DNA from 2 places in the Streptomyces sp. ADI95-16 genome. Region 1 is predicted to be linked to the other one. Evidence: predicted binding sites of a transcription regulator. Region 1 holds the regulator's gene; the other holds the start of a gene.
What was found. The regulator HrcA, encoded in region 1, represses chaperone genes, less so after heat shock. The targets are predictions, from matches to a motif close to TTNGCACTCNGNNNNNCNGAGTGCNAA.

Region 1 (4,826 bases):
CGGCCACCTCCACCACCAGGCCCGGGTCCGCCGCCACCTCCGGCACGGCTCGGGCACGCTTCCACTGCGGGGTCAGGTCGGGGGAGTACTCGCGCATCCGGCCGACGGTACGAGAGAGCCCGTGCTCACGCCTCCGACACGCCGAACCGCGCCCGCAGTGTGTCCCGTTGCGCACGCACGAAGGCCGCGCCGACCACCGCTCCGTGACCCGGCACGTACAGCGCGTCGTCGCCGCCCAGCGACAGCAGCCGGTCCAGCGCCGCGGGCCACTGCCGGGGCACCGCGTCCGGGCCGGCCGACGGGTCGCCCGACTCCTCCACGAGGTCCCCGCAGAACACCACCTCCCGCGCACCCGGCACGAACACCGCCAGGTCGTGCCGGGTGTGCCCGGGGCCGACGTTCGCCAGCAGCACCTGGACCCCGCCCAGGTCCAGCGTCCACTCGCCCGACACCAGGTGCTTCGGCGCCGCCAGCAGGTCCGCCGCCTCGGCGGCCTCCGCCTCCGCCAGCCCGTGCCGCACCGCGTCCCCGCGCAGCTCGTCGCGCCCCACCGACAGCAGCGCGTCCAGCCCGACCGCCCCGAAGACCTCGGCCCCGGAGAACGCGGCCCCGCCCAGCACGTGATCGAAATGGCCGTGCGTGAATGCGATATGGGTCACGCGGCGGCCGGTCAGCCGCTCCGCCTCGGCCCGCACTTCCGCGCCCTCGCGCACGCACGATCCGGGATCGACGAGGAGGACCGAATCGTCCCCCACCACCAGTCCCACCGTGCAGTCCCACACCGGAAGCCGCCGCCGGCCGGCCCGCCCGGTCAACCGCTCCCAGCCCGCCTCTTCCCATCGGACGTCCATGCCGTGACGCTACCCTGGCGACCCCCCGAGCGACCGCCCTTGCCTCCGGCGTACTACCCGGCCGTACACTGACCGGGGGTTCTCTGGCACTCGTATGCCCCGAGTGCCAAACGGGCCGGTACCAAGACCGAGACCACGACCACGCATCACAGCTGGAGGTGTGCGCGATGCTCAGCGAACGCAGACTCGAAGTGCTGCGCGCCATCGTCCAGGACTACGTCGGGACGGAGGAGCCGGTCGGCTCCAAGGCGCTCACCGAGCGGCACCGGCTCGGCGTCTCGCCCGCCACCGTGCGCAACGACATGGCCGTGCTGGAGGAGGAGGGGTACATCGCCCAGCCCCACACCAGCGCCGGCCGGATCCCCACGGACAAGGGCTACCGGCTGTTCGTCGACCGGCTGGCGGGCGTCAAGCCGCTGTCGACGCCCGAGCGCCGGGCCATCCAGAACTTCCTCGACGGCGCCGTGGACCTCGACGACGTCGTCGGCCGTACGGTGCGGCTGCTCGCGCAGCTCACCCGGCAGGTCGCCGTCGTCCAGTACCCGTCGCTGACCCGCTCCACCGTCCGGCACGTCGAGCTGCTGTCGCTGGCCCCGGCCCGGCTGATGCTCGTACTGATCACGGACACCGGGCGGGTCGAGCAGCGGCTCGTCGACTGCCAGACCCCCTTCGGCGAGGCTTCCCTCGCCGATCTGCGGGCGCGGCTCAACAGCCGGGTCGTCGGCCGTCGGTTCACCGACGTGCCGCAGCTGGTGCAGGACCTCCCCGAATCCTTCGAGGCGGAGGACCGGGCCACGGTCTCGACCGTGCTCGCCACCCTCCTCGAAACCCTGGTCGAGGAGGCCGAGGAGCGGCTGATGATCGGCGGCACCGCCAATCTCACCCGCTTCGGACACGATTTCCCCCTGACGATCAGGCCGGTGCTCGAAGCGCTGGAGGAGCAGGTCGTGCTCCTCAAGCTGCTGGGCGAGGCCAACGAGTCGGGGATGGCCGTGAAGATCGGGCATGAGAATGCCTACGAGGGACTGAACTCCACGTCCGTCGTCTCGGTCGGCTACGGTTCGGGCGGCGAGAGTGTCGCCAAACTCGGCGTGGTCGGACCGACCCGCATGGACTACCCCGGAACGATGGGAGCGGTACGCGCAGTGGCACGTTACGTCGGACAGATCCTGGCGGAGTCGTAAGTGGCCACGGACTATTACGCGGTCCTCGGCGTACGCCGCGACGCATCGCAGGACGAGATCAAGAAGGCCTTCCGCCGCCTCGCGCGTGAGCTCCACCCGGATGTGAATCCGGACCCGAAGACGCAAGAGCGTTTCAAGGAGATCAACGCGGCGTACGAGGTCCTCTCGGATCCGCAGAAGAAGCAGGTCTACGACCTCGGCGGCGACCCGCTGTCCTCCTCGGGCGGCGGCGGTGGCGCGGGCGGATTCGGTGCGGGTGGCTTCGGCAACTTCTCCGACATCATGGACGCCTTCTTCGGCCAGTCCTCGCAGCGCGGCCCGCGCTCGCGGACCCGGCGGGGCCAGGACGCGATGATCCGCCTGGACCTGGAGCTGGACGAGGCGGCCTTCGGGACGACCAAGGACATCCAGGTCGACACGGCGGTCGTCTGCAACACCTGCTCCGGCGAAGGCGCCGCCCCCGGCACCTCGGCGCAGACATGTGACATGTGCCGCGGCCGCGGTGAGGTCTCGCAGGTCACCCGGTCCTTCCTGGGCCAGGTCATGACCTCGCGCCCCTGCCCGCAGTGCCAGGGCTTCGGCACCGTGGTCCCGACCCCCTGCCCCGAGTGCGCGGGCGACGGCCGGGTCCGCTCCCGCCGCAGCCTCACGGTCAAGATCCCGGCCGGCGTCGAGAACGGCACCCGGATCCAGCTCGCGGGCGAGGGCGAGGTCGGCCCCGGCGGCGGCCCCGCCGGCGACCTGTACGTGGAGATCCACGAACTGCCGCACCCGACCTTCCAGCGGCGCGGGGACGACCTGCACTGCACCGTGACCATCCCCATGACGGCGGCGGCCCTGGGCACCAAGTGCCCGCTGGAGACGCTGGACGGCATGGAGGAGATCGACATCCGGCCCGGCACCGGATCCGGCCAGTCGATCCCGCTGCACGGGCGCGGCGTGACGCACCTGCGCGGCGGCGGCCGGGGCGACCTGATCGTCCACGTCGAGGTCACCACGCCGGGCAAGCTGGACGCCCAGCAGGAGGACCTGCTGCGCCAGCTGGCCAAGCTGCGCGGCGAGGAGCGGCCGATGGGCCAGTTCGCGCCGGGCCAGCAGGGTCTGTTCAGCCGTCTGAAGGACGCGTTCAACGGCCGCTGACGCCGAGCGCGGTCACCGTCGTACGAGCCCGGTCCGGGGACGCCCCGGACCGGGTTCGGCGCGTTCGCGCCGGGCGCCCGGCGCGAACGCGCCAGGCCGCTGAAGCGGACTATGCCAGGCGAATGCCGTGATTCGGTGCGGTGAGCGGGACATGGCACGATGCAGTCCATGTCCTCCGCACCGAACGGTCTCTACCGGTTCCCGATCGTGCAGGCTCCCATGGCGGGCGGCGCCTCCTGTCCCGCCCTCGCCGCGGCCGTGTGCGAAGCGGGCGGGCTGGGCTTCCTGGCCGGCGGCTACAAGACCGCCGACGGCATGTACCAGGAGATCAAGCAGACCCGGGGGCTGACCCGGCGGCCCTTCGGCGTGAACCTCTTCATGCCGCAGACCGGCTACGTCGACCCGGCCGCCGTCGAGGCCTACCGCGGACAGCTCGCGGGCGAGGCCAGCTGGTACGAGGTCTCCCTCGCCGCCGAGGACATCATCGGCACCTGCGACGACGGCTACGACGCCAAGCTCGCCATCCTCCTCGAAGACCCGGTCCCGGTCGTCTCGTTCACCTTCGGCTGCCCCGCGCCCGCCGCCCTCGCCCGGCTGCGCGAGGCCGGTACGCACACCGTCGTCACCGTGACCTCGGTCGAGGAGGCCCGCGCCGCCCAGGAGGCGGGCGCCGACGCCGTCTGCGTCCAGGGCGTCGAGGCCGGCGGCCACCAGGGCACCCACCGCGACGACCCGCAGGCCGACGGCACCGCCGGCGTCGGGCTGCTCGCGCTGGTCGCGCAGGTACGGGAAGGGGTCGCCCTCCCGATCATCGCGGCGGGCGGCCTGATGCGCGGCTCGCAGATCGCGGCCGTGCTCGCGGCCGGAGCGGAGGCGGCGCAGCTCGGCACCGCGTTCCTGGCGTGCCCGGAGTCGGGGGCCCACCCGCTGCACAAGGCGGCGCTGACGGACCCGCTGTTCGTCCGCACCGAGCTGACCCGGGCGTTCTCCGGGCGGCCCGCGCGGGGGCTGGTGAACCGGTTCATGCGCGAGCACGGGCCGTACGCCCCGGCCGCGTACCCGCAGGTCCACCACCTCACCTCGGGGCTGCGCAAGGCGGCCGCGGCGGCCGGGGACCCGCAGGGCATGGCGCTGTGGGCGGGCCAGGGACACCGGCTGGCCCGGACCGTACCGGCGGGCGAGCTGGTGGAGGTGCTCGCGGCGGAACTGGCCGAGGCGCAGGGCGTGCTGAAGGAAACGCAGACGAGGAGAGTGTCATGACGGCCCCCGTGTTCGTGGTCGAAGAGGTCCCCGCGGGGCCGGAGTTCGTGCTGGACGGCCCCGAGGGCCGGCACGCGGTCTCGGTGAAGCGGCTGAACCCGGGCGAGGCGGTGGTCCTCACGGACGGCCGCGGCAGCTGGGCCGAGGCGGTCGTCAAGGCGGCGGAGGGCAAGGACCGGCTGGTCGTCGCGGTGTCCGGGGTCTTCACGGAAGCGGAGCCCGCCGTACGCGTCACCGTCGTGCAGGCCCTCCCCAAGGGCGACCGGGGCGAGGTCGCGGTCGAGACGATGACCGAGACCGGCGTGGACGCGATCGTGCCGTGGCAGGCCTCGCGGTGCATCACCCAGTGGCGCGGCGACCGGGGCGCGAAGTCCCTGGCGAAGTGGCGGGG
Region 2 (4,826 bases), 870 kb from region 1:
GTACTTCTTCGGCTTCACCCGGCAGATGCTCGCCGACCTCGACACCGACCCGGACCCGGAGGCCACCTCCGCCACCGCCGAACCGCCGAAGCAGCCCGCGCTGACCTGACAACAAGCCCTAGCCGCGCGCGGCCTCGATGAACGCCCGGATCAGCTCCGGCGACTTCACCCCGCGCGCGCGTTCCACCCCGCTGGACACGTCCACGCCCCACGCCCCGGTCGTCTCGACGGCCCGCCGCACGTTGTCCGGGCCCAGCCCGCCCGCCAGCAGCCAGCGGCCGCCGGGCGCGGTGAACTCCGCCGCCGCCCAGTTCCACGGCTTGCCCGAACCCGGGTCCGGGGCGTCGATCAGCAGCAGGTCCTCCCCGTACTCCCCGCACCGCTCGACGTGCCGGGCGGTGGCCCGCAGCAGCGTGCGGCCCCCGGCGCGCAGCGCCTCGTAGTACTCGGGCCCCTCGTCCCCGTGCAGCTGCACGCCGCGTACGCCGCTCTCCTCGGTCAGGCGCCGCACCTCGGCCACCGGCTGGCCGCGGAACACCCCGACGGTGAGCACCCCGGCCGGCACCCGCGCGGCCAGCTCCCGCGCGACGGCGGCGTCGACGGTACGCGGGCTCCCCGCGGCGAACACGAACCCGACGGCATCCGCCCCGGCGGCCACCGCGGCGTCGACGTCCGGCCCGGTCTTCAGCCCACAGATCTTGATGAACACGTCCGCCCCGCCCGCCACCTCAGTCATGCCAGCAGTCAACCACCCTCCGCGCACCACGCAAGGTTCCGTCCCGCGAGAACGGCCGGGCGACGGCCGGCGGCAGTTTCATCCGATGAGGTGTACGGACCCACACTGGTTCGCAAGGAGCTCGGGCTGTCCCAGAGCCGGCTGGCCGAGCGGTCCGGCCTCACCCAGGCGAAGATCTCCCGCGTGGAGGGCGCCGACGCCGTACCCACGCTGCCGCTCCTGCGCCGACTCGCTCGCGCGCTGGACGCCTCTTTGAACATCGCCTTGGGCGACGACCACGAAGAAGTCACCTTCATCGCGCGCCCCGCCGCCTGAACCACGATGCCCCGCGAACGCCCGAGGGCGGCACCCCCGTGGGGTGCCGCCCTCGTTCGAGAACAGCCGATCAACCAGAGGTCGATCAGAAGTCCATGTCACCGCCCGGCATGCCGCCGCCGGCAGCGGCGCCGGCCTTCTCGGGCTTGTCGGCGATGACGGCCTCGGTCGTCAGGAACAGCGCGGCGATGGACGCGGCGTTCTGCAGAGCGGAGCGCGTGACCTTCGCCGGGTCGATGATGCCCTCGGCGATCATGTCGACGTACTCGCCGGTCGCGGCGTTCAGGCCCCAGCCGACGGTCAGGTTGCGGACCTTCTCCACGACGACGCCACCCTCAAGACCACCGTTGACGGCGATCTGCTTGAGCGGGGCCTCCAGCGCGAGCTTGACGGCATTGGCGCCGGTCGCCTCGTCACCGGTGAGCTCAAGCTTCTCGAAGACCGCGGAGGCCTGGAGCAGGGCCACGCCACCACCGGCGACGATGCCCTCCTCGACGGCCGCCTTCGCGTTGCGAACGGCGTCCTCGATGCGGTGCTTGCGCTCCTTGAGCTCGACCTCGGTCGCGGCACCGGCCTTGATGACGGCCACGCCGCCGGCCAGCTTCGCGAGGCGCTCCTGGAGCTTCTCGCGGTCGTAGTCCGAGTCGGAGTTCTCGATCTCGGCGCGGATCTGGTTGACGCGACCCTGGACCTGGTCGCTGTCACCGGAACCGTCGACGATCGTGGTCTCGTCCTTGGTGATGACGACCTTGCGGGCGCGGCCGAGCAGGTCGAGACCGGCGTTCTCCAGCTTGAGGCCGACCTCCTCGGAGATGACCGTGCCGCCCGTGAGGATGGCGATGTCACCGAGCATGGCCTTGCGGCGGTCGCCGAAGCCCGGGGCCTTGACGGCGACCGAGCGGAAGGTGCCGCGGATCTTGTTGACGACCAGGGTCGACAGGGCCTCGCCCTCGACGTCCTCGGCGATGATCAGCAGCGGCTTGCCGGACTGCATGACCTTCTCCAGCAGCGGAAGGAGGTCCTTCACGTTGCTGACCTTGGAGTTGACGATCAGGATGTACGGGTCGTCGAGCGACGCCTCCATACGCTCCATGTCGGTGGCGAAGTACGCCGAGATGTAGCCCTTGTCGAAGCGCATGCCCTCGGTGAGCTCAAGCTCCAGACCGAAGGTCTGGGACTCCTCGACGGTGATGACGCCTTCCTTGCCGACCTTGTCCATGGCCTCGGCGATGAGCTCGCCGATCTGGGTGTCAGCGGCGGAGATGGAGGCCGTCGAAGCGATCTGCTCCTTGGTCTCGACATCCTTCGCCTGCTCCAGCAGGGCGCCGGAGACGGCCTCGACGGCCTTCTCGATGCCGCGCTTGAGGGCCATCGGGTTGGCGCCGGCCGCCACGTTGCGCAGGCCCTCGCGGACGAGCGCCTGGGCGAGAACGGTGGCGGTGGTCGTACCGTCGCCGGCGACGTCGTCCGTCTTCTTGGCGACTTCCTTGACCAGCTCGGCGCCGATCTTCTCGTACGGGTCCTCGAGCTCGATCTCCTTGGCGATGGAGACACCATCGTTGGTGATCGTGGGGGCGCCCCACTTCTTCTCAAGGACGACGTTGCGACCCTTGGGGCCAAGGGTGACCTTGACGGCGTCGGCGAGCTGGTTCATCCCACGCTCGAGGCCGCGCCGGGCCTCCTCGTCGAACGCAATGATCTTGGCCATCTGAAGTGGTCCTCCAGGACTGGGGTTCCCCCTACGCCGCCAGGCGTGAGGGGAGGCTGGATTGCTCCGGACCGCGCCCGCGCCCGCGACGGACGGCCTGCGTGCCCGGCGGTTCCTTCCCGCCGGACCCTGCGGGCCTCACCGGCCCGGTCCTCGTCTTAGTAGCACTCTCACCAGGAGAGTGCTAACGCCAATGATTAGCACTCGACCCCTCCGAGTGCAAGCGGCTTGAGGCAATGCCCGGCCACCGGGACGGCTCCGGGCCCGGCACCGGCCCGGCACCGGCACGGCCCCGGCGTCGCGCCGGGCAGACGTACGAGGGGCCCACCTCCCGTCTCCGGGAGGTGGGCCCCTCGTATGTAAGTGCGTCGGTGGTCGATCGCTCTCGGACTAGCCGGCGGCGAGCTTGACCATGTCCGCCTGCGGACCCTTCTGGCCCTGCGAGATCTCGAACTCGACCCGCTGACCCTCTTCAAGGGTGCGGTATCCGTCCATCTGGATGGCGCTGTAGTGGACGAACACATCCGCACCACCGTCGACCGCGATGAAGCCGTAGCCCTTCTCCGCGTTGAACCACTTGACGGTGCCCTGAGCCATGCCTAACTCCCCTATTACTGGCCCTTGCGCAGGACCGCACTTCGCGGACCCGGGTCAGAACTTGCGCCGGAACGCCTCGACCGGGGCTGAATGTATCCGCACCGCTGCTGTCTGCAACAGGTCAATCCGACGAGAATTCCGGCCAGGGATAAAGATTGAAATAGAGTGAAAATCTGGCATCTTCCCGGGCAAGTCGGGCCGGGCAAATCTCGCCAATGCCCCATACCGCGCCCGCATATTGACTGAATGTCAACCCTCACGCGGCCCGTACATATGCGGCGGGCAAGAACAGCGGAGGGGACTTCCCCAACTCTACCGCGCCCAACCAAGCAGAATTGCCCCCTCCGCTTATTAGCGGAGGGGGCAATTTCGTTTACGCGTGCCACCTGGAGAAGCGGCGGGGAAGCCGTGAAGGGTCAGCAGCCGCCCGCGACGGCGGGGATGATCGAGACGCCCGCGCCGTCCGGCGTGACCGCCTCCAGGCCGCCCTCGAAGCGCACGTCGTCGTCGTTGACGTAGACGTTCACGAAGCGGCGCAGCTTGCCCTGGTCGTCCAGGACGCGGGCGGCGATGCCCGGGTGGTTCCGCTCCAGCGACGCGATGACCTCGGCCAGGGTGGCGCCCTCGGCCGCGACCTCGGCCAGGCCGCCGGTGTAGGTGCGCAGGATGGTGGGGATGCGGACGTTGACGCTCATGGCGCTACTGCCTTTCCGGGTGCGGGAGGACGGAGATCAGGCCAGGCCGGCGGCGCGGAACGCGTCCAGGCTCGGGCGGATGGTGGCGCTCTGCCCGCTGTCCGCGGCCACCGCCTCCAGGGTCTTGAGGCCGTCACCGGTGTTCAGGACCACGGTGGTCAGCGCCGGGTCGAGCTGCCCGTTCTCGATGAGCTTCTTCGTCACGCCGACGGTCACGCCGCCCGCGGTCTCGGCGAAGATGCCCTCGGTCTGAGCGAGCAGCTTGATGGCCTCGACGACCTGCTCGTCGCTGACGTCCTCGACGTAGCCGCCCGTGCGGCGGGCGATGTCCAGGACGTACGGGCCGTCCGCCGGGTTGCCGATGGCCAGCGACTTGGCGATGGTGTCCGGCTTCTGCGGGCGGACCACGTCGAGGCCGTCCTTGAAGGCGGTGGAGACCGGGGAGCAGCCCTCGGCCTGGGCGCCGAAGATCTTGTACGGCCTGTCCTCGACGAGTCCCAGCCTGATCAGCTCCTGGAGACCCTTGTCGATCTTCGTGAGCTGCGAGCCGGACGCGATCGGGATGACGATCTGGTCGGGCAGCCGCCAGCCGAGCTGCTCGCAGATCTCGTAAGCGAGGGTCTTGGAGCCCTCGCCGTAGTACGGGCGCAGGTTGACGTTGACGAAGCCCCAGCCCTCGCCCAGCGGGTCGCCGATGAGCTCGGAGCAGAAGCGGTTGACGTCGTCGTAGTTGCCCTCGATGCCGACGAGGTCGCCGCCGTAGACACCGGCCATG

Region 2: groL (chaperonin GroEL) is a predicted target of HrcA. The motif match lies at 2,921-2,947, and genes of this name have one in related genera.

The regions. Positions count from the first base shown of each region.
Region 1 is NZ_CP033581.1:2,999,323-3,004,148, reverse strand. Features, by position in the region: gene EES41_RS13165 (DUF3097 domain-containing protein) at 1-97, opposite strand, end outside; gene EES41_RS13160 (MBL fold metallo-hydrolase) at 126-851, opposite strand; gene hrcA (heat-inducible transcriptional repressor HrcA) at 1,019-2,035, shown strand; gene dnaJ (molecular chaperone DnaJ) at 2,036-3,175, shown strand; gene EES41_RS13145 (nitronate monooxygenase) at 3,344-4,435, shown strand; gene EES41_RS13140 (16S rRNA (uracil(1498)-N(3))-methyltransferase) at 4,432-4,826, shown strand, end outside.
Region 2 is NZ_CP033581.1:3,873,577-3,878,402, forward strand. Features, by position in the region: gene EES41_RS16925 (PTS transporter subunit EIIC) at 1-109, shown strand, start outside; gene EES41_RS16930 (phosphoribosylanthranilate isomerase) at 119-736, opposite strand; partial or broken gene EES41_RS16935 (helix-turn-helix domain-containing protein) at 854-1,051, shown strand; gene groL (chaperonin GroEL) at 1,137-2,759, opposite strand; gene EES41_RS16945 (cold-shock protein) at 3,150-3,356, opposite strand; gene EES41_RS16950 (MoaD/ThiS family protein) at 3,773-4,051, opposite strand; gene thrC (threonine synthase) at 4,088-4,826, opposite strand, start outside.